Regions from separate parts of the Mucilaginibacter inviolabilis genome, predicted to be linked through region 1. Evidence: riboswitches for the same ligand, from Rfam matches in the RefSeq annotation. Region 1 holds a riboswitch; each other region holds the start of a gene.
What was found. A riboswitch is a leader RNA that binds a small molecule or an ion and turns the genes downstream of it on or off. The one in region 1 is predicted to bind S-adenosylmethionine.
Positions count from the first base shown of each region.

Region 2: linked by a shared signal. The riboswitch ahead of G7092_RS03885 (O-acetylhomoserine aminocarboxypropyltransferase/cysteine synthase family protein) and the one ahead of G7092_RS08035 (peroxiredoxin family protein) in region 1 are both predicted to bind S-adenosylmethionine.
Region 3: linked by a shared signal. The riboswitch ahead of G7092_RS24775 (acyltransferase family protein) and the one ahead of G7092_RS08035 (peroxiredoxin family protein) in region 1 are both predicted to bind S-adenosylmethionine.

Region 1 covers NZ_JAANAT010000001.1:1,994,905-2,005,707, reverse strand. Annotated here, with positions in the region: gene G7092_RS08050 (family 2A encapsulin nanocompartment cargo protein cysteine desulfurase) at 1-159, opposite strand, end outside; gene G7092_RS08045 (family 2A encapsulin nanocompartment shell protein) at 143-1,063, opposite strand; SAM riboswitch class I at 1,213-1,327, shown strand; gene G7092_RS08040 (protein-disulfide reductase DsbD N-terminal domain-containing protein) at 1,535-1,981, shown strand; SAM riboswitch class I at 2,425-2,529, shown strand; gene G7092_RS08035 (peroxiredoxin family protein) at 2,755-4,071, shown strand; gene G7092_RS08030 (peroxiredoxin family protein) at 4,100-5,422, shown strand; gene G7092_RS08025 (YceI family protein) at 5,506-6,168, shown strand; gene G7092_RS08020 (cytochrome-c peroxidase) at 6,350-7,312, shown strand; gene G7092_RS08015 (TonB-dependent receptor) at 7,421-10,183, shown strand; gene G7092_RS08010 (DUF4397 domain-containing protein) at 10,202-10,803, shown strand, end outside.
Region 2 covers NZ_JAANAT010000001.1:983,104-993,906, reverse strand. Annotated here, with positions in the region: gene G7092_RS03905 (acetate uptake transporter) at 1-275, opposite strand, end outside; gene gpmA (2,3-diphosphoglycerate-dependent phosphoglycerate mutase) at 379-1,068, shown strand; gene G7092_RS03895 (homoserine dehydrogenase) at 1,144-2,379, opposite strand; gene G7092_RS03890 (homoserine O-acetyltransferase family protein) at 2,379-3,434, opposite strand; gene G7092_RS03885 (O-acetylhomoserine aminocarboxypropyltransferase/cysteine synthase family protein) at 3,523-4,848, opposite strand; SAM riboswitch class I at 5,102-5,212, opposite strand; gene G7092_RS03880 (trans-sulfuration enzyme family protein) at 5,402-6,517, opposite strand; gene G7092_RS03875 (hypothetical protein) at 6,597-7,124, shown strand; gene mqnE (aminofutalosine synthase MqnE) at 7,212-8,408, shown strand; gene G7092_RS03865 (histidine phosphatase family protein) at 8,505-9,125, shown strand; gene G7092_RS03860 (menaquinone biosynthetic enzyme MqnA/MqnD family protein) at 9,140-9,883, shown strand; gene G7092_RS03855 (SDR family oxidoreductase) at 10,020-10,803, shown strand, end outside.
Region 3 covers NZ_JAANAT010000004.1:282,640-293,442, reverse strand. Annotated here, with positions in the region: gene argH (argininosuccinate lyase) at 1-1,286, opposite strand, end outside; gene G7092_RS24780 (hypothetical protein) at 1,454-2,812, shown strand; SAM riboswitch class I at 2,947-3,055, shown strand; gene G7092_RS24775 (acyltransferase family protein) at 3,478-4,566, shown strand; gene G7092_RS24770 (bestrophin family protein) at 4,723-5,655, opposite strand; gene G7092_RS24765 (hypothetical protein) at 5,680-6,159, opposite strand; gene G7092_RS24760 (HAMP domain-containing sensor histidine kinase) at 6,264-7,631, opposite strand; gene G7092_RS24755 (response regulator transcription factor) at 7,615-8,313, opposite strand; gene G7092_RS24750 (YdcF family protein) at 8,358-9,113, opposite strand; gene G7092_RS30555 (YtxH domain-containing protein) at 9,530-9,751, shown strand; gene G7092_RS24740 (alpha-L-rhamnosidase) at 10,018-10,803, shown strand, end outside.

The DNA.
Region 1 (10,803 bases):
ATTAATATCAGGCAGCTCGCCCAAAAGGGACTGACTTTGCGGGGTAAATGCCGGAGAATGACTGAAGAAACCTGTTGGACCGGCTTTAAAAAGCTGATTGGCCAACTGTTCCAGTTCCTGTGCGCTGGGTATATTGTCTGGATTAATATTTATACTCATGATAGTTACCTAAATCAACATCTTCTAAAACAGCAATGGCATCATCAACTAAAACAGCCAGGGAGCAATAAAGCGAAACCAGATAAGAAGCGATGGCTTTATTGTTGATACCCATAAAACGCACGGATAAACCGGGCGATTGTTCTCCGGGAAGACCTGGCTGGTAAAGCCCTACCACACCCTGCCTGCTTTCGCCAGTACGTAGAAGAATGATCTTCGATTTATTATTGACAATAGGTAATTTATCAGATGGAATAAGCGGTATACCTCTCCAGGTAATAAATTGCGAGCCAAAAAGCGATACTGTTGGCGGCGGTACGCCCCGGCGGGTACATTCGCGACCAAACGCCGCAATGGCCAGTGGATGCAGCAAGAAAAATCCTGGTTCTTTCCAAACTTTGGTTATCAGTTCATCCAGATCATCGGGAGTAGGAGGGCCGAGCCTTGTTTTAATTTTTTGAGATGGGGCAATACTGCTCAGTAAACCATATTCAGGATTGTTGATCAGTTCGCTCTCTTGTCTTTCCTTAACTATTTCAATAGTAAGGCGCAGTTGCTCGCTGATCTGATTATAAGGTTTGCTGTACAGGTCAGAAACACGTGTATGTACATCCAGCACCGTGTTAACAGCGCTTAGGTTATACTCACGTGGATTTTCTTCATAGTCAACAAAAGTTGATGGAAGCTCGCGTTCATCACGCGATGAGCAATCAACCTCTACATTGTTGGCATCAACAACCTTATTTAACCGGTAAACGCCAGATTCAACAGGGATCCAGTTTAATAAATGTGTTAACCATCGTGGTGTAATGGTTGACAATTGCGGAACGGTACGTGTTGCTACTGCTAACTGTCTGGCAGCTACATCGCCAAGGGCTGTTTGTTTTGGTTTTTGATCGGGCATTTTTTTGATGGTAAATAATTATCTTAAAGAATGATTGATGAGGAGCTGTTTAATCAATGGCTACCTGCTTTGCAATGATAAGAAATAAAATATATTAAATCTATAGGATTTATAGATTTAATTATATATTTGCCACATCAGTTCTTTAATACTTATCGAGATAAGACGGAGGGAAAGGCCCCATGAAGTCTTGGCAACCTGTACAAAATTTATAAGATGTAAAAGGTGCTAATTCCTGCTCCTGCTAAAGGGGAAAGATAAGAAGCTACAGGTTTATATAAATATCTCTACAGCTCTGTCCCCGGTAAGTTTTATAGAATACAAATTGATAACTGAAAAATTATAACCTGGCTATAAATGAAAACCTATCAAACCTTAATCAGTGCCTATCATGCAGATATGCATTGTTGTTGCTAACAATTGAAGCGTTCAGCAATAAAATAAACCTACATCTTCAGCACATTACCCCGAATGAAAAAACTATTACTAGTATTCTTAACATATATCATCAGCACGGTTTCTTATGCACAGATCCTGGCACCTGTAAAATGGTCGTACGGGGCAAAGAAGATCGATAACGAGCAAGCTATTGTATTTATAAAGGCAACCATTGATAAAGGCTGGCATATTTACTCACAACATCTTGCCGATGGCGGACCGATAAGTACTTCTTTTAAATTTACCAAAAGCGATAATTATATACTAAATGGCAATACCTCAGAGCCTAAAGCAGTAAATAAGTATGAAAAAGCCTTTAGCATGAATGTGCAGTACTTTGAACAGTCGGTTACGTTTCAACAAAAAATAAAGCTTAAAAGCGGGCAGGCATCGGTTAATGGTACCGTAAATTATATGGTATGCAGCGATAAGCAATGTTTGCCGCCCGAGGAGGTTGAGTTTAGTATCCCGGTAAAATAAAAAAGCGTAATACTTAAATTAATATAGTTTAACAGATCAATCGCCACCAACTGAGCTGTTAAATGGATAGCAAAACTGAAGGTTATCTAAACCACCTATTTTGCGTCCGGCTTATACAACAAATACCATGAATCTGAAAATGAATTCTCTCACTAACGCTCACATACAGAATGGTGGCATCCTTTTCTGTTGTTACCAGTATTGTTAATTCGCACAGTTCATCCCGGAAATTGATCCTGAAATAAGATCAACATCCTGGCTGTACTAAGTGCGTTGCTTTGCTATGGTGGTAAAACAGGCGTGTGCTGTACAGTCCAGGATGTTGATTATATTAAAAATTGAACTAAACTAAAAATATTATACTAAATCTATAGATTTACTTGTAATTATAAAAATTGTTATTATCTTTACAGCATTCTAATTAACCCCACCATTAATTAGTTGATTTATAAAGACGAAGGGAGAGGAAGTCTCGATGATCTTCAGCAACTTTTCAGCTTGAAATAAGTGCTAAACTTTTTTCTGAAATTTTTTTAGAAATATAAATTAACTATTGTCATGAAAACATTAAAGTATCTACAATCTTATGTGCGACCAGCATCAGCCTTGCGATGTTGCAGTATTCAGTTTGCCTTTTGGTTTTAAGCATTAACAGCTAAAATTTTTTTGTGTGCTTTTTCCGGTCTTTAACAGGGCCATGGGATTGTTGTGCCCAAATCTCAAATCCGGCAATTATCATAGTAAAACTTCCAATAACTAAATTTTATAAAAATATGAACATTCACAATTATTTAACTAAAGCAAAATGCCTGTCATTAGGTTTGCTGATCAGCGGCGCAACGTTAGCTGCGGATAAAAATCCTCCCTCCAAATTTATTAAAGAAGGTGTTTGGCGAGGTGTATTTACAGTAAGTGAATCGCAGGTACCCTTTAATTTTGAACTAAAAGGTAAAGATGCCGAACACGCCGTATTTACGCTGATCAATGGTTCGCGCCGTGATAATTTCCATGTGAAAGCAATAGGCAAAGATTCTGTTTACATAAAAATGAATACCTATGATGCGGCTTTAGTAGCTAAAATTGAAGACGATGGTAAAATAAGTGGCGAATACCGTAGCCTGGTACCCGGTTTCAGAGGCAACTCACTGCCTTTTACTGCCGAATACGGTAAAAGCTATCGCTTTGTGGAACCTGGTAAAGATGTTGTCCCAAAGGCAGATCTTTCCGGTAAATGGGAAATCAAGACCTATAGTAAGGAAGCCGTCCCTGCATCTATCGCCATTTTAAAACAAAAAGGTAATAAACTTACTGGGGTTGTGATGACCGTAGTAGGTGACACCCGTGAGCTGGAAGGTACTGTTCAAGGCGACGAGTTTGCCCTGAGCGGCTTTACAGGCCCAAGTCCGTTTATTATCAAAGGAAAAATCAATCCCGATGGTACCATTAGCGGAGAAGAAGGCTTTGGGATCTACAAAAATCTGAAGTTTGATGCCGCCAAAAATGAAACAGTGGAATTGCCCGATCCTTATAAGCTTACATTTTTAAAAGAAGGCTATAAAAAGCTTGATTTCTCTTTCCCGGGTATCGACGGTAAACCCGTGTCGCTGAGCGATAATAAGTACAAAGGAAAAGTGGTGATTGTAGAGATTATAGGTACGTGGTGCCCTAACTGTACAGATCAAACTGTATTCCTGTCGCCATGGTTCAATAAAAACCATAATCGTGGGGTAGAGGCTATAGCCATTGGTTTTGAACAAAAAGACAGTCTTGATTATGCCAAGTATACTTTGGGTAAACTCAAAGAAAAATACGCTATCAACTATGATATAGCTTTTGGTGGCTTGGCAGATAAAAAGCTAGTTGCTCAAAAACTCCCTGCGCTCAATAAGTTCATTGCATTCCCCACAACTATTATTATCGACAGAAATGGCGATGTGCGCGAAATATATACCGGCTATACAGGTACGGTAACCGGTAAATACCACAAGGATTATGAAAAGAAATTTAACCAGCTGCTGGATAAACTGATAGCTGAACCTGCACCTGAAAGTGCAGCAGTAAAAGATTCGGCTACACATCCGGGAAACTAACATTATTAACCTATCTATAATCAATCAAATGAAAACACTTAATCTGATTACTTCATTCAAATGCCTGACAGTAGGCTTGTTGTTTAGCGGAGCCGCCGTAGCTGCAGATATCCCACCTTCTGCAAAATTTATAAAAGAAGGTGTATGGCGTGGCGTATTTACCGTGGCCGAATCAAAAGTACCATTCAACTTTGAGTTTAAAGGTAAAGATGCCGAACATGCCGTATTTACCTTGCTTAATGGAAGCCGCCGTGATAATTTTCATGTGCAGCGTATCGGCAAAGATTCGGTATTTATAAAAATGAATACCTATGATGCTGCCCTGGTTGCCAAAATAGAAGATGACGGGACTCTGAGCGGTGAATATCGTAGCCTGGTACCTGGTTTCAGAGGCAATTCCTTGCCTTTTATAGCTGAGTATGGCAAAAGCTACCGCTTTGTTGAACCAGGTAAGGATGTAGCTCCTGCAGCTAACTTAACCGGTAAATGGGAGCTTAAAGTTTATTCAAAAGAACAGGTACCTAATAAGATAGCCATTTTAAAGCAAACAGGTAACAAGCTTACCGGTGTTATTATGCAGGTAACCGGTGATAGCCGGGAGCTGGAAGGTACCGTTCAGGGCGATGAATTTGAGCTATCAGGTTTTACCGGACCGAGTCCCAAAATCTATAAAGGAAAGATCAATGCCGATGGTACTTTAAGCGGAGAGATAGGACAGGGAATTTATGATAATACCAAGTTTGATGCCGTGAAGGATGATAAAGCCGAGTTGCCTGATCCCTACAAACTTACCTATTTGAAAGAGGGTTACAAAAAGCTCGATTTTACTTTTCCAGATTTAACAGGCAAGCCTGTATCATTAAGCGATGCCAAGTATAAAGGCAAGGTCACCATCATTGAGATTGTTGGTACCTGGTGCCCCAATTGTACAGATCAGACGGTATTTCTATCGCCTTGGTTTAACAAAAACCACAATCGAGGTGTAGAAGCCATAGCCATAGGTTTTGAGCAAAAAGACAGCTTGAAGTATGCACAGTATACCTTAGGGAAACTGAAAGAGAAATACAATATCCAGTACGATATCCTGTTTGGTGGCCTGGCCGATAAAAAGCTGGTATCGCAAAAATTACCTGCCCTGAATAAGTTTATAGCTTTCCCAACCACAATCATTATCGATCGTAAAGGTGATGTAAGGGAGATATACACAGGTTATACCGGCACGGTAACAGGCAAGTATTATGCAGATTACGAGCAGAAATTCAATAAGCTTTTAGATGAACTGATCGCAGAACCAGTTCCGGCCAGTGCATCGGCAGTAGACTCTCAAAGTAATACGCAAAAAGGTAAATAATCATTAATACACCCCGGTAAAGCTTAATACTTTACCGGGTAACATTTAACATATTGAAAACAGATACAAAACAACTATCCACCATGACAACTAAACTAACCATCGCAACTTATTCCGCAGCTATTATTTCTATAGCAACTTTAGCTACAGCTTTTACCCCAAATACAACTACAGCCAACCTTCCGATAAAAACTATTTCGGCACACAGACACTATAAGGCTCAAAGTTTTAAGGTTGATAATCAGGGTAGTAAACTTACCTGGCAAGCTAAAAAAGCAACCGGCGATCATAACGGCGAGGTTAAAATAAGTAACGGCCAGTTTACAGCCGAAAATAATGTTTTAAAAAGTGGCACTTTTGATATCGACCTGAATACCATTACTGATGCCGACCTAACTGATCAGGCCTCGAACGATAAACTGGTAAGCACCCTTAAAAGCGAAACTTTTTTCAGTACTGATAAGTTTCCAAAAGCAAATTTTGTGATCGTTTCCGCAACTAAAACATCTGGTAACCAATATGATGTTAAAGGCAAATTAACCATTAAGGGTATTACCAATGATGTGAGTTTCCCGGCTGCTGTAAAAGTTGATGGGAAAAAGTTAAATGCTACCGCCAAAATTACAGTCGACCGTACCAAGTATGATATCAAATTCAGGTCGAAGAATTTTTTCGAAAACCTGGGCGACAAAGTGATCTACGATGATTTTGATCTTAATGTGAACCTGGTGGCCAACGCTCAGTAAGCCCGTTTTTTAACAAATTTTAACAAGATACAACACAATTAAAGTCGCTCTATGGAGCGAATGGCCACTGTTTTGGCTAAAAAGTATCCAAAAAAGCCGGATTTGGTGGTTAGTGAACGAGTAGCCGGGGTAGCGGCTCATGTATGCCCCGGCGAAAGTTCTGGAATACCTGTAGTTTGATATGAAAAAGAAAAGTACGCTATTAATTTTAACTGTATTTAGTTTAATAATAAGTCTCACCGGCTTTATGAGCGGCAGGGATGAGGTACAGAGCAAGGAGCAACTGGGCGAGAAACTTTTTTTCGATCCGATATTATCGCTGGATAAAACTATCAGTTGTTCATCCTGCCATAAGCCGGAATTTGCTTTTGCCGATACCGTTACTTTTAGCTTGGGTATCAAAGGTAACCGCACTGCCAGAAATTCACCGGGACTTACTAATCTTTCAGGCCGGCCACATCTTTTTTGGGACGGACGCGCATCTTCCTTGGAAGAACAGGCTATGGGACCTATCACATCGCCCACGGAAATGGGGCTGTCCCTGGATGAAGCGGTTAAAAGATTGAATGATGATGTAGTTTATGCTGCGGCTTTTCAAAAAGTATTTAAGGCACCTGCCAACAAAGATAACTTGCTTAAGGCTATAGCTTCATTTGAGCGTACATTGGAAACCTCAAATAGCCCTTATGACCGGTACATCAATGGAGATGATAATGCCTTATCCGCATCCGCTGCACGTGGCAGGTTATTGTTTATTGGTAAAGCCAATTGTAACAACTGCCACTCGGGCGAAGATTTTACAGCCGACAGATTTAAAAGTATCGGCCTGTATAACGGGAAGGATCTGAACGATCCGGGCCGTTCGGTGATCACCAAAAATAAAACGGAAGACGGCGAATTTAAGATCCCGAGCTTACGCAATGTGGCTGTTACCGCGCCTTATATGCATAATGGCAAGTTTAAAACCCTGCGCAGCGTGGTGGAATATTATAATGACCCTTCGGCTGTAGTTAAGGATGGTATTAACCGCGACCTCTCACTTGATAAACCTTTAAACCTCAGCAGCAGCGAAATTGATGACATTGTTGAATTTTTAAAAGCACTCACCGACGACCGCTTTAAACAAAAGATCGCCGCTAATTGAAAATATAATCCCCTATATAAATAATTAATTGATCTGGGTATCAGTAAGGTGCTGGCAGGTGTTTTTCGCCTTGCCCGGGCCGCTGCTTTGCCTTTAAACTATTGTAAAATGAAGAAAATTGTACGCTTAATTTTATTTCTCAGCCTGCTTTACGGGCAAAATGTATGGGCACAAAAACGAACGGTAAGCGGAGTAGTAACCTCCGCAGATGATAAAGCGCCCTTGCCGGGTGTGTCGGTAACCGTAAAAGGTCTTAACCAGGGAGCGGTTACCAAAGCCGATGGCTCTTTCGAGATAGTGATACGTAATGGTAAATACCTGGTGTTTTCGTTTATTGGTTTTGAAAGTCAGGAGGTAGAGATTGACGGTATTAAGAACTTTAATATTAGCTTGAAACCTGCCGGTAATGCCTTGAATGAAGTGCAGATCGTTGGCTCGCGCAATGCTAATCGTACTAAACTCAACTCGGCATCGCCTGTTGATGTTATTGATATTAAACCCTTATTGGAGTCGGCACCGCAGGTAAGTGTAACGCAGATACTGCAGTACATATCCCCATCCTTCCACTCGGTGAATGGCAGTAATGCCGGTGATGCGGGATCGGCATTGAGTTTGGCTCAGTTACGTGGCCTCGGCCCGGATCAGGTATTGGTGTTGGTTAACGGAAAACGCAGACATAAAAGCGCCAACGTAAACTATGGAGGCCTGGGTAATGGGTCAACCGGATACGATCTGAACTCCATACCCACGGGCTCCATTGATCGCATTGAGATATTGCGTGACGGTGCTGCGGCCCAGTATGGATCAGACGCTATTGCCGGGGTGATCAACATTGTGCTGAAGAAAAAAACAGATGATTTGGCTGTAAGCAGCACCGGAAGCACACGCCGTCGTGGTGATGGCGCAGTAACACGTACCAATGTAAATTATGGCGTAGGTTTGGGCAACGGAGGGTATATTAACGTTACTACAGAATATGCTACTCAGGCTATTTCTTTGCCATCAGGTAAGGCTGATGCCGGGCTTTATAATGGCCCGATATACGGTGGCGGTGCCAATACTAGGGGCTACGATGCTATTTATACTAAAGATATTGACGATGCTATATTAAAAAGCCGCGGTATCGACAGGCATTTTTTTGATCAGCGCGCCAGCGGATCCAATGCCGGTCAGGATGCTTTGTTGTTTTTTAATGCTGGGCTTCCCTTAAAAAACTCAGCTGAATTATATGCTTTTGGTGGTATCAGCAGTCGTAATTCGCAGTTTACAGCAACGTATCGTTTACCGGGCTGGACATCCAGGAACAACAACTTTATTTATCCCGACGGTTTTTTACCGGCCATGGAAAACAACATTGTAGATGAATCCATAGCCATAGGTTTAAAAGGTAAAGTAGGCGACTGGAATGTCGATTTCTCCAATGTTTATGGTAAAAATATTTTTGGCAACCGGGTTGATAATTCACTGAATGCCAGTTTGGGTTTAAAAAGTCCTACCAGTTTTGATGCCGGTAGTTATAATGCCAGTCAAAACACCACTGCTTTAGATTTTACCCGCTATTTTGATAAAATACTAAAGGGGCTCAACATTGCCTTTGGCGCGCAACACCGGGTGGAGACCTTCCAGATCAAAGCAGGGGAAGAAGCTTCCTATTCCAAAGCCGACCAACGCACCATCGTCGACATAGATACAACCACCGGAGGCATACCCTATTTATCATCAGCAGGAGTTACTTCCTTGAATGGCCTTGCAGCTGGTTCACAGATCCACCTGGGTTTCAGGCCCGAGAATGCGGTTGATGTAAATAGATCCGTAACTGCCGGTTATGCCGATGTTGAATTGAATGTAACTAAAGAATGGCTGGTATCAGCCGCAGGAAGAGCCGAGTATTTCTCGGATTTTGGTAATGTATTTACCTGGAAGGCCGCAACCCGGTATACCTTTGCACCCTGGTTAAACCTGCGCGGATCTGCCAATACCGGTTTCCGCGCTCCAGATCTGGCACAATCATATTACACTTCGGTATCTACTACCTTTCAGCAAGGGAGGGGTGTTGATATCCTGACCGCATCGAATCAAAGTGCTGCGGCAAGGGCACTCGGTATCCCCAAACTATCACCCGAAAAGTCAAAAGGATATACCATTGGTCTAACCTCGGCACCAGGCAGTAATGTGGAGTTAACTGTGGATGCTTACCTCATTAATATTGATAACCGGGTAGGTAATACGGGCAATTTTACAGCTACAGATGCCAATCTGCCTGCCGATGTAAAGGCATTATTTCAACAAACCGGTGCGGCTCAGGCTAACTTTTTTTATAACGAATTTAGTACACGCACCAAAGGGATTGAGTTTACAGGCAGCTATAACGTATTGCTGAACAAAGGGAATATCAACTTTTTATTCGGCGGTAATTTTGCTAAGAACGAAGTAACCAAAGTAAATACCCCAAAAGGCCTGGAAGCCTACAAGAACGTGATCCTGAGCCCGGGAGAGCGTGCCAGGGTAACCACTAATATTCCCGGTCAAAAAATTAACCTGCAGGGTATTTACAGCATAGATAAATTTACTTTCCTGGCCCGCACCGTATACTTTGGCAGCGTTACTACAGCAACACAGCTTAGTGCCGCCGATCCGCTTAACCCTGTTTATTTTTATCAGCGACTTAAACCCATATGGGTAACCGACCTATCGGTAGGATATAAATTTACCGCCAAGCTACAAGGTACCGTTGGGGTAAATAATGTATTCAATAGCCTGGGAGATTATACCGATCCAACTATATCCGGCCTGCGTAACCCAACCGTGGTTGGTATTCAAAATGGCAGCGCGGGTATTCAGCCATTTGTCAGGTTATCAGCCCATTTTTAATCATTCATCCTTCAAAACATGAACAAAATATATTTTATAAATAAAAAAGCCATGAACAGTATAGCTTTCATTTCGCGGTCAAAGGGATTGTTATTATGGATAGGAGTATTAACTCTGATTACTTCATCCTGCAAAAAGGCTGATTATCTTGATATTAACGCTGCGGACAGACCTCCGCTTGCTGCGCATATCAGCTTTGTAAATGCCCGGCCGGTTAACGTGGGCATACAATTCTGGACGTATACCACCCAGGTAACCAAAACTGCGATACCTATTAATGGTAAATCAGATTATCTGGATGCGCAGTTTGGCGATGTGCAGATCAACTTTACCGAGGGTACAAATACCTCTTATAAAGCATCGCGTGAGTTTGGTAACAGTGCTACATTCACCAGCAGCGGAGGGCCTAATGGCCCTATAGCCAATTATTACCATACGGTGTTCGCCATTAAAAATACCAAGGCAACTGCCGATTCACTGATCCTGTTTTATGATGATCTGGCCGTACCAACGGCAGGCAAGGCCAAAATAAGGTTTGTGAACCTGGCCCCGGGCAGCCCGAATGTTGATTTTGGTATAGCAGGGCAAACCGCATTGTTTACCAATACCGCATATGGCAG
Region 2 (10,803 bases), 1.0 Mb from region 1:
ATCACTATTAAACCTACTAACGACAGCCAAAAGAATCCATAAGAGGTAAAAGCGGTTAAACCAAAAGTATTATTCTTTTTGGCTTCAATTACACCAGCTATTACCTGTGCCAATCCGCCATAAAATATACCCATAGCCAGTATCATAGTGTTCATTTCAAAAAAACCAGCATTGTGAATGTTTAATAATACGGTGGTCATACCAAAGGCGCAAAGGCCCAGAGGAGCAGGGTTGGCAATGCCATCTTTAACAGTTACAGGTGTTGTAGGAATCATAATAGGTTAGATTTTTTAATTGGTTCACTGCAATCTAACTGATTTATAAATATTAAGCAAATTTTTACAACTCAAGGGGTACTTTTGCGTTAAGTATTTACCTATGCAGAAATTAGTATTGATACGTCACGGCGAAAGTGCCTGGAATTTAGAAAACCGCTTTACCGGCTGGGAAGATGTCGACCTTTCGGAAAATGGATATATACAGGCCCGAAATGCAGGCAACATTCTCAAAAAAAATGGCTATAATTTTGATGTTGGCTTTACATCTTTTCTTAAACGATCCATTAAAACCCTGCATTTTATTTTAGAGGAATTAGACCACCTTTGGATACCGGTTGAAAAATCATGGCGATTAAACGAGCGCTTTTATGGTGCTCTACAGGGGATGAATAAAGATGAAGCTATTACTCAATACGGACCGGATCAGGTCCATAAATGGCGCCGCGATCCTAATGAGTATCCACCTGCTATTACCAAAGAGGATCCCCGTTACCCGGGGCACGATCTGCGGTATAAAGGACTCACGGAACGAGAACTACCTCTCACTGAAAACTTAAGCGAAACCATGGATCGTGTTTTGCCTTTCTGGAATGAGCGTATCGTAAAAGCCATGCGACGTAATCAAAAAGTAGTGATCGTTGCCCATGGAAATAGCTTGCGTTCCTTAGTAAAATATATCGATTTATTGAGCGATGAAGAAGTCAGTAATCTCGAAATACCTACTGCTACTCCTTTGGTATATGAGCTTGATGAGGGATTGAACAGGATAAAACACTATTACCTGGAGTAAGGGCCCCCTAACCCCCTAAAGGGGGAATATACTTGGCTAATGCTTTGATAATTCCCCCTTTAACTTATATCATTTTTATACAGCTTCAGCTACAAGTGTTTTTGTTGATGCCAAAGTCACTCCGGTTAGCTGATCAGCAAAAGCAATGAAAGCTTTGCTCTCAGAAATAAGATCCTGGTTATCGATCAGATCTTGCAGATTAACTTTTCCGATAACAAATTTGTAGCTGCCTGAGTAATAACGTTCCTGTATATGCTTAAAGTTTAACGCTTCCACCAGGCTTTCATCATCATATCTCAGGTAAATATTCAATTCAATGTTATTGGTAAAGTTAAGGTCGGTCTTTTCTTTAGCCTTTTTATATTCATACTGGTAGTTATAACGCAGGGCCGCGATATCAGACAATACAGCCGATCCGGTAGGATGGCCACCTGCGCCTTTACCAAAAAAGAATTGTTGATCAGCAAATGCTGCCTGTACGGTTACGCCGTTGTATTCATATTCTACATTGTATAAAAACTCTGTTTCGTTTACAAATTTAGGCAATACAAATAGGGCTACATTTCGCTCGTCCAATTCTTTGGCTACAGGAACCAGTTTTATTTTCAGGTTTTTTTCGCGGGCATATTGCAAATCCTGTGCGCCCAGGTTTTGTATGCCGAAGTTAAATACTTCATCTGGCTGCACAATTACACCGTAAGCATGCGCAGCAGCTATTACCAGCTTGTATTTGGCATCAAAACCACCAACATCACTGGTTGGATCGGTTTCTGCAAAACCAAGGTCTTGTGCCTGTTTTAGGGCGCTGTTATAATCCAGGCCCTCAATAAAGCCTTTGGAAAGTATATAGTTTGATGAACCGTTAAAAATACCGCTTATGGAGTGAAGTAATTCATTGTCATAATACTCCTCCAGGTTACGGATAATAGGGATACTACCACAAACCGCACCTTCATATAATAAAGATGTACCATGTTTATGCTGCAACTCGATCAGTTCTTCCAGATGAAGCGCGATCATTTTCTTGCTGGCCGAAACCACATTTTTACCCGAACTTAAAGCTCTTGATACAATTTCAAAAGCAGCCTCAGTATCATTGATCAGCTCAACAATGGTATTGATCTCCGGATTATTAAGCAATTCATCCCGATCGGTAGTAAATAAATGTGCCGGCAGGGAGCGCTCTTTATGCGGATCCTTGATAGCAAATTTTACAATTTCAATGTTTAAATTTTTGGTTTTAACGATATCATAAAGCCCCTGCCCAACAACTCCAAATCCAAATAATCCGATATTTAACTTTTTACTCATTACGCTGTACGTTGTAATTCTATAATTTTTCCTTTTACATCGGTTTTAAAAAACGATGTGATAATATTTGTTAATGCTTCTGTTTCAATTAAAAATCCATCATGCCCATAAAACGAATCCAATTCAGCAAAAGCTGATTTCGGGATATGCTGGAACAGGTATTGTTGCTCATCAATCGGGAATAATACATCAGAATGAATCCCAATAACCAGAGTACGGGCTTTGATCTGACTTAAGGCTTTTTCAACCCCATGACGACCACGACCCACGTTATGTGAATCCATAGTTTTGGTGAGATACCAATAGCTATATGCGTTAAACCGGTTCACCAGTTTTTGCCCCTGGTAGCTTTGATAAGTCGATGCACGGTAATCATCCGTTTTATCATCGCTTTCCTCTTGTTGGGTTATGGAATAAGTTTTATATCCACGGTAGGAGAGCAGAGCTATACTTCTGGCCGCTTTAAGCCCTTTTTGGCCACCATCTGGCGTATTGGCATAAAAAGTACGGTCGGTAGTAATAGCCAAACGCTGCGACTCATTAAATGCGATACCCCATGGAGAATGACGCGCATTTGTAGCTATCAGGATCAGGTTTTTGATCCGTTCAGGTTCTATAATAGCCCACTCAACTGCCTGTTGACCGCCAAGTGAACCACCTATCAAAATATGTATATTATTGATTTGTAAATGATCAGCGAGTAACTGATGTGCTTTTACGATATCCCTAATAGTAAATTGCGGAAACGCTTGATAATAAGGCTGCCCACTTACCGGGTTTACACTTAGTGGATTGCTTGTACCATAAGGCGAACCCAGGATATTGGCACACACAATAAAATGCTCTTCGGGATTAAAAAGGAACCCGGTACCTACCAAACCTTTCCACCAGTCAAATACATCGGCATTGGCGGTAAGGGCATGACAGATCCAGATCACGTTGTCTTTCGCCTTATTCAGTCTGCCATAGGTATGAAAACCAATTTCCAGATCCTGTATTTCCTGGCCCGATTCGAATTCAAATGCTTCTGTGTACTTAAATATTTCTGTATTCATCCTTTTGTTTTGTTATTCGGGTGGTTTCAAATCTTTGGTTCAGACTTAAAACCATCCCTTATAACTTTACTATATCACTTAAAAAAAACTATACTAACTCTGCGGCAAGCTGCTCTACTTTGGCAAATGCCTGTTCAAAATCGGCCTTGATATCATCAATATGTTCAATGCCTACTGATACCCTTAACGATGTTGGTGTTACACCAGCAGATAACTGTTCTTCGTCAGAAAGCTGCTGATGCGTTGTAGCAGATGGTTGAATGATCAGCGTTTTGGCATCACCCAAATTGGCCAGATGGCTTACCAGTTGAAGGCTGTCGATAAAATGACTTGCCTGTTGTTTATCGCCCTTAATCTCAAATGACAACACCGCTCCAAAACCATTTTTTAAATATTTTTTTGCCAACGCATGATACGGTGACGATTGCAGACCCGGATAACTAACTTTAGCTACCTGCGGATGTTGCTCCAGCCATTTAGCTAATTCCAGCGCATTATCTACATGGCGTTGTACCCGTAATGACAAAGTTTCTAAACCCTGAATATTCAACCAGGCATTAAACGGCGACTGTGAAGGGCCGAAATCACGCAGACCTTCAACACGGGCACGTATAATAAACTGGATGTTACCAAATGGGCCGTCAATACCAAATACATCGGCAAATACCAACCCGTGGTAACCTTCAGATGGTTCTGTAAACTGTGGATATTTACCGTTACCCCAGTTGTAATTACCTCCATCAACTATAACACCTCCAATGCTGGTTCCGTGTCCACCGATCCATTTGGTAGTTGATTCTACCACGATATGTGCACCATGCTCCAATGGGCGAAATAAATAACCTGCGGCGCCAAATGTATTGTCGACAATCAGGGGCAGGTCATGTTTTTTAGCCAATGCTGCTACCTTTTCAAAATCAGCAATGGCAAAACCCGGGTTGCCTACTGTTTCCAGGTAAATGGCTTTGGTTTTATTGTCGATTAAAGCTTCTAGATTTTCAGCAGTATCATCTTTTGCAAAACGAACATCGATACCTAAACGCTTAAAAGCTACTTTAAACTGATTATAGGTTCCGCCGTACAGGAAAGGAGAGGTCACAAAGTTATCACCAGCCTGTAATATATTGTTTAAAGCAATGAATTGTGCCGCCTGCCCCGATGCTGTAGCCAAAGCTGCGACACCGCCTTCTAAAGCCGCTACCCGTTTTTCAAAAACATCGGTAGTGGGGTTCATAAGACGCGTGTAGATGTTCCCAAATTCCTTCAGCGCAAAAAGATTAGCACCATGCTCCGCGTTTTTAAATACGTATGAGGTGGTTTGATAAAGTGGTACAGCGCGTGAACCAGTGGTTGGATCGGCTTCCTGGCCGGCGTGTAATTGAAGGGTTTCGAATTTTAAATTGTTGGCAGACATAGTTGTAAGATTGAAATGTGTTTAATTAATTTTTTGACGATTTGATGGATTTTTAACTTGCCGGTAAATGATCTTTACCAGTTGTTGCAACACGTTTGTTTTTCGGGATCGGAAAAAGAGGACGTGTTAAGTCGATCAGCAGCAGCAACACATACACATATTGCTGATATTTGAGCAAATAGATTGTATGTTACCGTTTGAGGTATTAAAAATGTTGTGCTGACTAAATTTAATTAAACTTTTCATGGTTATAAATTTATATTCCCCGGGGTTATTTTCCGGGACAGGAATTGGCACCTTCTCCAATTTTGGAGGGTTGCCAGCGGGTCATTGAGCCTGATCTCTCGCCGCTTCTTTATAAATCAAAACCCGAACTATCGCGGAGAATTGATCAATGGTATCGCTACCAAATATTGTTGCAAATATAGGGTGATATAATTTAAAAAACCAAATTAAATTTTTCTTTGAGGTAAAAGGTGAAAGGTTAAGGGCAAAAAGTTTTATGTGGATGACCATAAAAAAGCCTTTTACCTTTCGCCCTTCACCTTTATCCTTAACTCAAGGCTTGCTTCAAATCTGCGATTAAATCATCAATATGTTCTAAGCCAACAGATACTCTGAGGAGATTTCTTGGAGTCTTGGTATCAGGCCCTTCCACAGTTGCCCGGTGCTCTATCAGGCTTTCAACTCCTCCCAAACTGGTGGCACGAGTAAATAAGCTGAGTTTATTGATGATGTTATGCGTATCGTTTTCATCACCCTTAACAATAAAGGATAACATGCCGCCAAAAGCCAGCATTTGTTCTTTAGCGATGTCATGTTGCGGATGCGATGGCAAACCGGGATATAGCACCCGCTCAACTTTAGGATGTTGCTCTAAAAACTCAGCCAGCAGTTGAGCGTTTTGTACATGGCCTTTAACCCGATAGGGCAATGTTTTAATACTACGAACGAGGTAATAACAATCAGTTGGAGAGGGGATAGCGCCCCCCATTTCCTGTACCTGGCGTATTTTTTGCCACCACTCGCTTTTTTCGGCAGTAATTAATGCGCCACCCATCAGGTCGCTATGGCCGCCAAAATATTTGGTTGCTGAGTGCATCACGATATCTGCTCCTAATGAAAGCGGCTGCTGGCATATCGGAGTAGCAAAGGTATTATCACAAACCACTCTGATACCTTTGGCTTTGGCAATAGCCACTACCTTTTTGATATCAGTTATTTTAAGCAGCGGATTTGATGGAGTCTCCAACCATATCAATCCTGTTTCTGGCCTGATGTGCTGCTGCAACACCTCTGTATCGTTTACATCGATAAAATCAAAAGTTAAAATGCCGGCAAACAGATTTTTAAGCTGGTTACGTAAGCCATGATACATATCATCGGGCGCTATAATGTGCGTCCCCGCGGGCAGCGACTGGAAAATCGACATGCCCGCAGCATTACCCGATGAAAAAGAAGCCGCATCCACACCATTTTCCAGCTTAGCCAATACATTTTCCAACGACCAGCGGTTAGGGTTTGATGACCGGCTATAGATATGCCCGCCCGGGAAATCACCATCAATACCACGTTCAAAAGTGGTAGATAATATAATAGGCTGTATTACAGCTTTTGACGATTCGTCCTTTTTATTCCCCGCATGGATAGCTATAGTTTCAATCTTCATTTGGCCAAATTAAATAAGATTATTTTTATAAGGTGTAGCGGGGGAAATAATTTTTCCGTAATATTTAAAAACCTGCATCATGAAAACACTTTACTTATCCGCTATCATTATTTTAATTTCAATGGCTGGCTGCAAAAAAGATAACATTGCCAATGAAAGCGACTTTAATAAAAGCTATAACATCTGGTTAAGCTTCAAAAGCAACGCACAAAATTCATATCAATATACCACTAGCTCGGGATCTGTTTTCGGTTATGGATCGGAGACTAAAATCAGTGTAATTAATGGTAAAATTGTTTCACGTGATTTTATTTCGACGCAACTTAGGCGAAACGGCACCAGTCAAAAAGATACCATAAAACAATGGCACGAAGACGCTGACCATATCAATACACATTCTAACGACACAGATGAGTCACTTACTTTAGATGCTGTTTATCAAAAGGCTAAAACCGTTTGGCTTAAGGCTGATAAGAAATCCAACAGCATTTATTTTGAAGCAAAAAACAACGGCATGATATCCAATTGCGGCTATGTTCCAAATGGTTGCCAGGATGATTGTTTTAATGGTATAACCATAGGCGCAATAACCTCTATGCAATTTTAGTGTCATTTACTTCCATCCACTTTGTAATGAATTATCTCATAAAGCATAGTTTTATGCTTTTTAGTACATTTGCGCAAAGTTTTTTTCATGGAAGCTGAAGGTAATTTACAGTTATTATTACAAAATCCGGATCTATCCGCTGATTTAAAGCACATTGCCGAAAAAGTTCTCAACAGTGAACGCATCACCTTTGATGAAGGCGTGATCTTGTACGAGCAGGGCGACCTGGGTTATCTGGGCGTTTTGGCCAACTACATCCGCGAAAAACGGCACGGGCATAAAACCTATTTCAACCGTAATTTTCATATTGAGCCTACTAATTTGTGTGTTTACGACTGCAAATTTTGCTCATACTCACGCCTGCTGAAACAAAAATCAGAAGGCTGGGAGTACACCATGGACGAAATGTTTAACATGGTGACCAAATATGACGGCGAACCGGTAACCGAAGTACATATAGTAGGAGGCGTTTTGCCACAATATGATGTACCTTTTTACCAGGAACTTTTTAGTCGTATCCGCGCCCATCGCCCGGAACTGCATATCAAGGCATTAACCCCGGTTGAGTATCATTATATATTTAAAAAGGCCAAAATTGACTACGCTACGGGCATGCGCCTGATGCAAGAGGCTGGCTTACAATCGATACCCGGTGGTGGTGCCGAAATTTTCCATCCTGAAGTACGTGACCTGATATCTAAAGATAAATGTACCGGCGATCAATGGCTGGCTATTCATGAAGAATGGCACAAACTGGGTGGCCGCTCCAACGCTACCATGTTATATGGCCATATCGAAAAATTCTGGCATCGGGTTGATCATATGGAGCGCCTGCGCCAGTTACAAGATAAAACAGGAGGTTTCCAAACATTTATCCCGTTAAAATTCCGCAACCAGGATAACCAGATGTCGCACGTACCAGAGTCAACGGTGGTTGAGGACCTGCGCAATTATGCCGTGGCACGTATCTACCTGGATAATTTTGATCATATTAAGGCTTATTGGGCCATGATCAGTCGTACTACAGCGCAATTATCATTGAACTTTGGGGTTGATGATATTGATGGCACACTGGATGATACCACCAAAATATACTCCATGGCTGGTGCTGAAGAACAGCACCCGGGCATGAGCACCAAACAATTGGTTGAGCTGATCAAAAATGTAGGACGGCAGCCTATTGAGCGCGATACTTTATATAATGTGGTAACCGATTTTACTAATTTTGAATTCCCAGAAACTGAACCCAAACCGCAGTATTACAAGTTGCCGGTAATTAACTAGATAAAAAGCTTAAAGCAGAAGGCTAAAAGCCGAAAGCAATATAAAACAAGCGATAAAGCTTTAGGCCTTCGGGTTTAGCTTTCAGCTTAAAAATGAATGATACAAAAAACCTTATATATAGTTCGCCACGGCCAAACAGAGCTTAATAGACTAGGCGTTGTACAGGGCCGGGGAATGGATACCGATTTAAATGACGAAGGCCGCACACAAGCGTCTCAATTTTATGAAGCTTACAAAAGTGTACCTTTTGATAAAATATACATATCGGCATTGAAGCGTACCCAGCAAAGTATTCAGCCTTTTATCGATTTGGGTATACCGTATCAGAAATTATCAGGTTTAGACGAACTGGCCTGGGGAATACATGAGGGGCAACCTGCAACTGCGCAAAACAAAGCCGCTTTTTTACAAATTATGCGCGACTGGTTAGATGGCCGCCTAGACAGCAAATTTGAAGGTGGTGAAAGTCCGAATGAGGTAGAAATACGCGAGCGCGAAGCGCTTAATGTAATCATGAGCCATCCCGAGGAAAAAACCGTATTGATATGTATGCACGGCCGGGCTATGCGTTTGTTGCTTTGCATCCTAAGCGGAAAATCCCTTACCGAAATGGATACCTTTCCGCATCAAAACCTGGTTCTATACAAAGTAATATATGACGGCGAAAAATTTGAGATCGTCGATTTTAACAACTCCGAACATTTAAAACAATCCTGAAAGAGAGCGTTTCTGTGAATAAAATAAGAATATCAGCTGTAAGCTACACTAACACCAAACCCTTTATATACGGCATCCAACATAGTGGAATATTAGATAAAATTGAATTGAGCCTGGATATGCCGTCAGACTGCGCTCAAAAACTAATTGATGATGTGGTTGACATCGGACTGATCCCGGTAGCAGCCACCCTGAATTTGCCGCATTGGGAAATAGTATCCGAGTACTGTATTGGTGCTGTTGGCGCTGTAAATTCGGTATTTATTTTCAGTAATTGTGATGTTAAGGCCATCAAATATCTGCAGCTTGATCCGCAATCACGTTCATCCAATAACCTGGCCAGAGTTTTATTAAAAAACTATTGGAAGGTAACACCTGAATTGATTAAAGATGCTGCCGACTACAGCGAATCGACAGAAGCCAATACCGCCTTTGTACAAATTGGCGACCGTACTTTTGGCAAAAAGGAGAAATATAAATATGCCTATGACCTTGCCGAAGAATGGCAAAACTTCACCGGCTTACCATTTATGTTTGCAGGCTGGATAGCTAATAAGCCTATTCCACAAGATTTTATGGAAGAGTTTAACGCCGCCCTGAAATATGGTCTTGACCATCGTGCAGAACTTTTTGAAGAATTACCTATGCGTGAGGATTTTGACATCCAGGATTACCTGATGCACAAAATTGACTTTGATCTTACCGACGGAAAAAAGAAAGCGCTTTATATGTTTTTAGATTATATAAAGGCATTGTAACTATCATTACCAACATATTCTTTCTATTGTAGAGACGCATCAGATGTATCTCTTTTTGTTTACACATTTTTAATATTTTAAAACCTTCTGAGGTAAAATACATTGGTTATATTGAAACCATTAAATCAATGAATCAATGAACCCATCATTAAAAGGACAAGCGGCCCTGGTTACGGGCGCCGATAGCGGTATTGGTAAAGGAGTAGCACTGGCACTGGCAGCCGCGGGTGCAAAGCTGGTTATTAACTATGCTCACAATCACGATGCCGCTGAAGCCACGGTGGCTGAAATAAAAGCAGCAGGCGGTGAAGCATTTGCCGTGCAGGCCGATGTAAGTCACGAAGCCGAAGTAAAGGAAATGTTTGCACAAATGTTCGCGCAATATAGCACCATTGATATTTTGGTAAACAATGCCGGTTTACAAAAGGATTCAAAATTTGTAGATATGACCCTGGATGATTGGAATACGGTAATCAGTATTAACCTTACCGGGCAATTTTTATGCTCACGTGAGGCAGCCAAAGAGTTCATACGCAGGGGAGTGGTTGAAGACCGGAGCCGTGCAGCCGGTAAGATCATTTGCATGAGTAGTGTGCATGAGGTAATCCCTTGGGGAGGTCATGTTAACTACGCAGCGAGCAAAGGCGGAATCAGCATGTTTATGAAAAGTATAGCCCAGGAACTCGCACCACACAAAATCAGGGTAGTAGGTATAGGGCCAGGCGCTATACAAACACCTATTAATAAAGCGGCCTGGGATACACCCGAGGCATTAGATAAACTACTCACGCTCATACCATATAGCCGTATAGGTCAGCCCGAAGACATTGGCAAGCTTGCCGCCTGGCTGGCATCAGACGACGCAGATTACATCACCGGCACCACCATTTTTATGGATGGAGGTATGACTTTGTATCCTG
Region 3 (10,803 bases), on a different contig from region 1:
TTAGTCAGTAACTTATCAAAGGCAGCAGTAATCTGCTCGTTGCCCAGGTTGCCTATGCTCCCTTCGTGGGTATGGTTTACGGTTTTGTCGGGGTTAAAATCGCCCTGTTCAATAGCCAGACCTATTTGTTTGTAGGCATCACGGAAAGGGGTACCGTTCAATACCATACGGTTCACTTCTTCCACACTGAAGAGGTAAGCATATTTGGGATCTTTTAATATATCGGCATTTACGCTGATGTTCTGCAGCATAAAAGTGGCCATATGCAGGCAGCTTTTCAGATCGGTAAAAGCCGGGAACAACAGCTCTTTCAGCAATTGCAGCTCGCGGTGATAACCCGATGGCAGGTTGGTGGTCATCATGGCTACATCAGTTGGCAGCGCCTGCAGGCGGTTACATTTGCCGCGCATAATTTCCCAAACATCAGGATTCTTTTTATGCGGCATAATACTGCTGCCGGTAGTCAGCGTATCCGGATAACTCACAAAGGCAAAGTTCTGGCTTAGATATAAAGCCTGATCCATAGCCATTTTAGCCAGTGTAGCTGCAATGGACGACAAAGCCTGCGCGATGATCCGCTCGGTTTTGCCACGCCCCATCTGGGCGTATACTACATTATAATTTAAACTATCAAAACCCAGCAATTGGGTAGTTAAAGTGCGGTTTAAAGGAAACGATGAGCCATAACCCGCTGCCGAGCCCAGTGGATTTTTATTGGTGATGCGATAAGCCGCCAAAACAAGTTCCAGATCATCAGCCAGGCTTTCGGCATAGGCACCAAACCATAAACCGAATGACGATGGCATAGCTACCTGCAAATGTGTATAGCCGGGTAGTAAAACATCTTTATGTTTTTCGCTGAGCGTGATTAACTGCCGAAACAGTGCCTCCGTTTCTTCAACTACCTGCTGTAGCTGGTTGCGGAAGAATAGTTTCAAATCAACCAGCACCTGATCGTTACGGGAACGGCCGCTGTGAATTTTTTTTCCGGCATCACCTATGCGTTGAGTCAATAGCATCTCCACCTGCGAGTGTACATCCTCTACCCCATCCTCAATAGTGAAGCCACCTTTTTCAATATCGGCATATATGGCTTTTAGCTCGCGCTGTACCAGGTCAAGATCGGCAGCGTCCATCAATCCTATGCTTTGCAGCATACGGGTGTGGGCCAATGATCCTAACACATCAAAGGCGGCCATTTGCTCATCAAATTCCCTGTCGCGGCCAACAGTAAAGCTCTCTACCAGTTCATTTACATTGGTAGTTTTTTGCCATAACTTACTCATGATGCAAATATGTACATTAAGGAGAAATAAACCCCAAAAAAATGAATAATCCCTAAATCTGTATTAAACCTTTTTAATATTTATAAGTCATAATTATTACCAATATTTTACAATGCTTTTAATCTTATTTAATATTAAAACATTACCTTAACCATCATTTATTACCTATGAAAAATAACATTTACCTTATTATTGCCGCTGCTTTATTGCTTAACAGCTGTTCAAAGAAAAATGATATGCCGTTTTACCCACCGCCGGCTAAGGCTGTTATAAAGGATGCAGGCACTATTGCTTTTAAAATTGCACCCCTGGCCGGTAATCAGGTGCAAATTTTTCTGCGGTATGATCAAAATCCCGCACCTTCAAAAATCATCCTGAAACAAGATACCAATACCTTACAGACTGTAACTGTATCTAAAAATAATACTAATAACTACTCGGCAATTATTAATTACGCTTTTAAACCCGGCGTTAAGTACAATTTCAAAGTGCAAACCGTTGTGACTTCAGATACTATCCGTCAATATAGTATTAATGATTATACCCATCAGTTTGTTCAGGCTTTTAATTATAAAAAACTATTGGATCTGAAACAAAGCCTAGGCCCCGAAGCACTTGACATCTCACCTTCCCGAAATTATTTATTTATAACCGACGATGTGAATAATGTGCTTTATACCAAAAGAATATCATTGAAAACTTTTGCAGTGGATGTTATCAGCGATAAATTACCATCCACCTTTATAAGAGCTGTATCAGATAATGAGTTACTTATTTACGGTGATAAAAATACAGCCAGTGTTCCACCGGTAACTATTGACCGGGGTAGCGACAGGGTTACGTTAGCTAAATACAATATAAACACGCAACAATCAACTTTTGTTGATTTTGTATCTTCGGGTTACGGCCGGATTTCCCGTATTGTCAATAACCATGTATTGGTAACCAATCCTATATTTGAAGATAAAACAGCTTCGCTTATTAATCTGGCCGATCTGTCAAAAGTGAAATATTCATTGGATAATTTTGATTTTACCCGCATAAACGAGTATAGTGCAAACCATATCCTGTATGCTAATAATTTGATTAACACTACCAATGGCTCTATGTCTACCCCGCTGAATCTTGATCAAAATTCCGGTTTAATTGATATTGATAATACTTCGGGCTATGCATTTGTGAGTTCGGCAAAGGAAAATACAGCTAAAGATATATTAACTGCCTTCAGCGTTTATAAAGATGGTTCCCCTGTATATCAATCAGCCTATACCTATGGAGACGGAACTTACCCTCCGGTGATAGCCAATATAAAAGGCGATATCTTAACTTTTTACAGAACCTTCAACTACAGTACCCAGGTACAAATAGACGGGTATTATACCTTAAATTTGAAAACTAAAGAAGTAAAACTTGTTCAGGCCGACGGTAACGGTAATCTGTATGTGGTGAGCGATTATCAGCTACAAGATGGCAGCATTATATCCGTAAGGACCGATGGTGTATATCGTATAACTCCTGCCAATTAATTTTAATCTACTGAAATTAAGACAGATAAATACAAAATTCATTAAAAGAATAAAATATTCTACTAAATCTATAGGATTTATATAAAAACAATTTTATATTTGCAGTGTCAACAACGACAAATAGTTCTTTATCACGCTTATCAAGAAAGACTGAGGGAAAGGCCCAAAGACGTCTTAGCAACCTGTACATCCGCATAATGTAAAAGGTGCTAATTCCTGCTCCGCATAGGAGAAAGATAAATAAGATCTTACCCTTCCATCTTCCATAAGTGATTTATAGTTTTTTTTAAAAAGTCGCGTGACCGAGAGGATAGGTTAAGGTCTGCAAAACCTTCTACGGCAGTTCGAATCTGCCCGCGACGTCAAATTTTCTCCCTTACTTTTATACTATTTATCGCCCTGAGATAAAATCCAGGGACTTTGATGGTGAAATCACATAACATTAAAGATAAAACATGGATGTCTCGGTGATCTCCGTCGAACCATGATGGGCAAGGCTTCTAAGGCCATAAATTCCCAATAATCTACATGGCATACAGCAAGCCTTCGGTTCCCTGCCAAATTTCAAATCGAAAAAAATTGGCTAAATCGTTATTATTTGGTATTCTTGGAATTTATGCACAACCCCGGTGCAGCTGCTTTTATCCTGTATAAACCAAACACTAATGATCGAACACAAACTCAATAACGAGATTCTAAAAACTAAACAACACTTTGAAATTCTTGATGGCTTGCGTGGTATCGCGGCCTTCGCCGTGGTAATTTTCCATTTTATGGAAATAGCCTATTCCGATTACAGTCAAAACTTTATCGGGCATGGTTTCCTTGCAGTCGATTTTTTCTTTTGTCTGTCGGGTTTTGTGATCGGGTATGCTTATGACGACCGTATTGGTAAAATGGGCATTATGGAGTTTTTTAAATCCCGGATCATCAGACTGCACCCTTTAGTTATTTTTGGCTCGGTACTGGGCCTGTTAGCGTTTCTTTTTGATCCTTTTGGCGGTCACCCGGAGCTGTACAGCGCAAGCAGGCTAATCCTGTTATTTTTAATGTCTATACTGCTTATTCCCTTCCCGGTAATGCCAGATCGTTATTTTAACCAATTCGGCTTTAACGCTCCGGCATGGTCGCTATTTTGGGAGTATATAGCCAATATTGTTTATGCTTTTGTCCTTTGCCGTGTTAATAAACGGGTATTGCTTGTGTTAGCGATATTGGCGGCAGTAGGTCTTTGTTTTGTGGCTTCTCATTCCGGAAACCTGATGGGCGGCTGGGGTAAGGGCAACTTTTGGGATGGCGGCGCCCGCATCAGCTATTCGTTTTTAGCCGGCTTATTGGTATATCGCTTTAACTGGATCATCAAAAACAAACTGGGCTTTTTAGGACTGGCGGCGCTGCTGGCTTTAGCTTTCCTGATGCCTTTCTCTACTAAATGGAACTGGCTTTCCGAAACCCTGGTAGTGCTCTTTTACTTCCCGCTATTAATAGCCTTAGGTGCAGGCGCAGCCTTAACCCAGGGGATAAAGAAATTGTGCGTATTCTGCGGAAAAATATCATACCCATTGTATATGACCCATTACTCGGTAATGTGGATGTTTGGGAAGTATTACGCTGCTCACAAACCGGGGCCTGGCCAATTGGGATTAATTATCCCGGTTTCGGCCATATTGCTGGTTGGAATAGCTTACCTGGTGATGGTGATCTATGATATACCGGTACGCAGATATCTGACAGCTAAAAGGAAGCAGGCTTAGATACTAACCATGTCCTCAACTTTCCATATACTTATAACAAACGACAGCCCGGCTCCTTTTTTAAGGATGCCGGGCTGTTTGATTTAAAGCAACAGGAGAGCCAAAAACCACTCGCTCAGTAGGCAATCAATTAACTATTAACTACTTATAACCTTATTATAAAATATAGAATGCCGCCTGTTTTTGCTGCTGGTTGTTCGTCACCATATCGGTCACTTGTGGCATTTCGTCTTTCAGCATTTGTTTCAGATCCTGCTCAATTTTCCGGCTGATGGCGGTGGTAGGAGTATCTGTCGGCATATTTTCAAATGGATCTTGCAAATGGATAGCCATTTTTTCGATCAGGAAAAATGCCGACGAAATAGCGATCACCAGCGGCACCTGTAATATGCCAAAAGACTCCATCAGGCTAAAAGGTAACAGTAGTACAAAAAACAATACTAGCCAGTGTATATACACGCTATATGTAGCCGGGAATACGGTATTCTTGATCCGCTCGCATCCACCCATGGAGTTCATAAAACTGGTCAGGGTGCCATCCATAGTTACCTGCTGGTACTCGTTAACCCAACCCAGTTTGTACAAAGTGCGCAAATCATGCCCTTGTAACTCATTTAAAGCCAGCGGCACATGATCTACATTACGAATATTCCGGACATCATCATCGCTTAAAAACGCCTCCAGGTTTTGTTTAGCATCTTGTTTACGCAGGTGGCGGCTCAAACTGTAGCACCAGGCTATCTGCCGTTTTACAATCCGTTCTTTGAGCGCCCACTTCTCGTCGCCGTCAATACTGCTGTCAACAAAGGTGAGTACCTGGCGGGTAATCGTACGGCAATCATTCACAATGCCGCCCCACAAAATACGGGCCTCCCACCAACGACCGTATGCCTGATTTGACCGGAAAGCCAGTAACAGGGATATAATAGTACCCAATATGGTAGGTACCGTTAAGGGGATGGAAACTTCTCTCAAGTCATAGTACTGATGCACCAGGTAAATAGCCGAGGCATAAATGGCCACCATGATGAGTTCTTTTTTTATTTTTCCGAATACATAGGTAACCGGGATGTTTTCTTTTAGTAGCATGATATTTAATAATTTAGGGGTTAATTACTCTTGTTCTGTTAATTCTGGCTCCTTGGCAATGAGGTTTACTATTATGCCATCTGTTTCTGTGTTGTCAAGCACCCGTTTGCCGCATTTTTCAATCAGCACTTCGGGGTCAATGCTATTTTTAAAAAGTAACTGATAGTTATCGTGCGGTGGCACAATGGCATCCACGTTATGTGCATCCAGGTAGTTATTAAAAACCGCCACGGTACTGCCATAAAAAATATCGATATGGATACGGTTGATCAGGTGACTGAAGTCTTTTTCAAGATCGCGGCAGCGGATATAAAAATTATCAGGGATCTGCCTGTACTCAGTTGAACGACGCGACAGCATCAGCAGTTCGCCTATGTTATCAGTAATCTTCAGCATGTGTACCAGCCTGATATCTACTTTTTGCGGATAGTATTGCTGAGCTATGGTTGGTATACTTTGGAGCGATTGGTAGGTAAAATCGGTGGGGATGAACAGCGTTTTCATAGTCGTAATTATTAATGGTTAAACTTGTACTGTTTTGTTTGATACAAGTGTAGCCACCAATAATTAAGATGATCTAAGAAAGTTATTAGAAATTGATTAGAGTTTTACGCCGATGCCTCTACAGGTAAAAACACCTTGATCTCGGTACCTTTACCAACGTCTGAACGAATACCTATACTCCCCCTGTGCAAACGAATAATGTTAAGTGTTAGAGGTAAGCCTACCCCATGTCCTTCGTAGCTGTGCGTATTGGAGGCCCTGAAAAATGGTTCAAAAATATGCTGCAGTTCACTTTCGGGTATACCTATGCCCTGGTCTGTAATGGAGATAATCACTTTATTATTTTCGGTCAGCAACCTTATTTTCACCATACGGTTGTCCGAATATTTACAAGCATTGCTGATAATGTTGGTAACGGCCAGGCGCAGTAAGTTACTGTTACCGCTTACATAAAGCAAGTGCTCGTCGGTTGGCATATCTTCCAGATCAATCTGTATATTACTGTCGATATTGATCCTTTTGATTGATTCTGAAGCGGTCATCAAGAGCTCATCAATCCGGATGCTTTCCCAGCGCTGTTTTTTACCGTCAAAGCCCGATTGTGCAAGCGTCAATAAACTATTCAGTATCTGTCCCAGCTTTTCAGCCTCAGAGTAGATGATACCAAATACCTCTCGCTGCTCCGGGCTTACATCAGTTTTACTTATGGCCAGTTCAGCTTCGCTACTGATAATGGTTAAAGGTGTACGCAACTCGTGCGAAGCATTGCTTACAAAGTTGTTTTGCGTTTCAAAAGCGGTTTCCAGGCGGTTAAGCATGTCATTGAAGGTATAAGATAGTTCGGCTATCTCGTCCTTGCCACTCAATTCATCCAGCCTAAAATGCAGATTATTGGCCGTTATATTTTTAACATTATTAATGATACGCCGTACCGGCTGAAAGGTATAAAAGGAAAATATTTTACCTATAAAATAAACCAGAATCATAGCCGCCAAAAAGCCATAAACCAATATTCTCTGCAGATCTTTCAATTCCTGAAAACCGGATGGGTCAATGGCCGAAACAATAACAATATATTTACTATTACCTTTTGTAAATACCCTGCCAGCATAAAAAATATTATCAACCTTATAGCGTGCCGCACTATCTTTTAAGATATTTTTAATAAAACTGCTTTTAGCATCAATTCCTCCATTTATATTAATTTTATTAAGTGTATCCGTGCTAAAAAAATGTTCTTTTTCTGATTCCAGTTTTTCCAGATAACGGTTTCTCACTTCCTGATAAGCCTGGCTTTTGGCACCAGGAAACAGGTGCACCTCGGCCGATATATTTACACGGGCTTCCAATCGCTTAAAAAAATCGTCGAAACCAAACCTGTATACCAGGTAAAAAATAGTGATATTGAGCAATAACAATATCACGCCAGAAAGTAACAGGAACAGTAAGGTTATTTTACTTTGTATTTTCATCGGGCTCTCCCTCTTTCATGATATATCCCATACCAAAAACTGTGTGTATGAGTTTTGAACCACCACCTTTTTCTAATTTTCTGCGCAGATAGTTTACATATACATCAACCACGTTGGTACCCATATTAAAATCAATATCCCATACACTTTCCAGTATCTGGATACGTGACAGTACTTTTTTCTGATTCTTTACAAAATACTCCAGCAGCCGGTACTCTGTAGCCGTGAGTTTTAATGGTTCCTGGTTACGGTAAGCTATTTTTGATTCGGCGTTAAGCTCCAGGTCGCTGATGGTAAATATATTTTTAGGTTGTAGCTCGCCGCTTTTACGACGTAGCAGCGTTCGCAAACGTGCCGCCAGTTCGGCAATTTTAAAGGGTTTTACCAGATAATCATCGGCACCACTATCTAAACCATTCACAATATTTTCGGTAGAGTCAAGCGCAGTAAGCATAATAACAGGCACTGTTTGTTTTTGCTGCCTGATGAGCTTACACACTTGTATGCCGTCCATTACGGGCAGCATAACGTCTAGTATCACCAGGTCAAAATCATGATCAAGCGCCATTTGCAAACCGGTTGCTCCATTTCCTGCAACGCTTACTTCGTAGCCAAATTCTGCCAGTCCGCGCTTTATTACCGATACCACATTGGGTTCATCCTCAACCAGTAATATCCCCATAGTATTAATTTGTATAAATTTTAATCTCCAAACGCTAAAGCATATTAACCGCGTCCGGAGATATAGTTAACAGCAAGACCAATTATTTCTTTGATATAAAAGCTCCATTTGTTTAGCGAATCGGCACTGGGCACAAACTCGCTTAAACTAAAATTGCCGGTTCCGGCCATATAATTACAAGGATATGGTAATACATCAACACCCATTTTTTTAAAGATCCGTACCGAGCGGCGCATATGAAAAGCAGAAGTTACTAATAAATACGGCCCCCGCTGTGCATGCTTTTGAAGCAGGGCTTTTGTTAAAGATGCATTTTCCAAGGTATTACGCGATTGGTCTTCTATCAGGATGCAGCTATCCGGGATCTGCGCAGCCTTAAGCTGATATTTAGCCCAGGCTCCTTCCCGAAAAGCAGATGGGTTTAAATTGCCGTTACCTCCCGAAATTAAGACGTATTTCACCCTACCCGTCTTTTGCAAGAGAACCCCTTGTATAAACCTGTCGGCCGCAGGACCGAACATACCACGACCTTCACTATCGTCTGATGCAAAACCTCCAAGCACAATGGCCGCACTATATGTTTTGCCTTTTTCCAGCTCAACGGGTGCTATGTCCCAAGCATGGGCCAGCCGGTTGATCAGGAATGAATTAGAAAAAAAATAAAGCACCCCGATACCCCATAACAGATATTTGCGTTTACGTTTTATGTTCTTTGCAAAAGCCGCCATCAGTAATAAAACAAATACATATGACAGTGGAAAAAGCAAAAACGCCAATATTTTCGACAGGATAAAAAACATATACAGGTATACTTTTGTCGTAAAAGTAATTAAAATTTAGAGTCAAGATAATAAGAATCAGGAACCAGGAAAAAACAGAGATCATTTTGTCCCCTCCGGTTCTCCGGAAAGGGCTCCGGAAGTTACATAAGGACAGTCTATAACCCAGAGCCCTCTGCAAGAGGTCCAGAGTGGACAAAAGTGGGTTTACATGGTTTACACTTTTCATGGGTTACCCTTATTTAAATTATTTAAAATCAATAAATTACATAACAATCATCAATAAAATATGTAAACCATGATTTTTACTAATTTGCAATTAGCTGGCTTGCTGTTTAACTATGCTCCTGATCCCTGATTCTTATACTCTGGCTCTTAACTCGAGCATGTAACAAACTGGCATCATCATTGTCATACAAACAATAAAAATTAAAATTATGGGCTTACTAAAATTTCTTGTCGTTGGTGCAGCGGTTGCATACGGCATAAACTATGTTACCAAAAAGGGGCCGAATGGTAAATCGATCATTGATGACCTTACCGAGAATGGGCCTGAATGGATGGATCGTGCAAAAAGATACGGCGAACTTACCGTAGAGCAAATAGCTGCCCGCACTCAAAATTTCAGAGACAATTTCAGAGATAACAGCAGGTTCTAAAACAGCTGTTATATTGCTATACACAATATTCTTTTTTAGGTGATAACCGAAAGGCTCGATATGGCCCGAAAATGCTGAAACGGACAGCATTCACGGTGTTGATACAATAAAAAAATGAACGCGGTTATTATAGTTTAAACTACTCCCTGTAATACCTATTACCCCTTCAGGACAGTGAGGGTTGCGCAAGCAAAAATATCGGCTTAACATTGCTATAAGCCCTTAAATTATCTTGCTTACCTTTATAAACCGCTTTATTGCACCGTATGAAACAACTTTTCTGTAAGCCCGCGCTTTACATCGCTTTACTATTTCATTTTTTCATCGCTAACACAAGCTTCGCAGGTTCACCCGGCAAAGCGGCAGGTTTACAATGCGAACACCTAACTAATCCTATTGGCATCGATTCCCGGTATCCACGCTTAAGCTGGTTATTGGTTGATGAAAGACAAGGTGCCGCCCAAACTGCTTATCAAATTAGTGTTGGTACCGATTCAATTAGTGTAATTAACGGTAAAAGCAATATCTGGCAAACTACTAAGGTTGTGTCTTCAACAAGCCTGGTAAGCTATCAAGGTAAGCCTTTACAACCATTCACCAAATACTATTGGCGGGTGCAGCTGTGGGATCAGGCAGGTAAAAAGCTCCTGCCATCGGATGTAGCCAGTTTTGAAACCGGGATGATGGATATGCGCAACTGGCAAGGATCATGGATAAGTGATAATAAAGGCATAGCGGTAAACCCGGCGCCATATTTTCGGCATACATTTAAAGTTGCTAAACAAATTCGCTCGGCAAGGGCTTATATTGCCGTGGCAGGCTTGTATGAATTATATATCAACGGCCAAAAGATCGGCAACCACCGCCTCGACCCCATGTATACCCGGTTTGACAGGCGTACCTTGTATGTAACTTACGATGTTACCGCGCAACTGCAAAACGGCAAAAACGGCATCGGGGTTTTGCTGGGTAACGGCTGGTATAATCACCAAAGCACGGCGGTATGGTATTTTCACCAGGCGCCATGGCGTGGCAGACCAACATTTTGTATG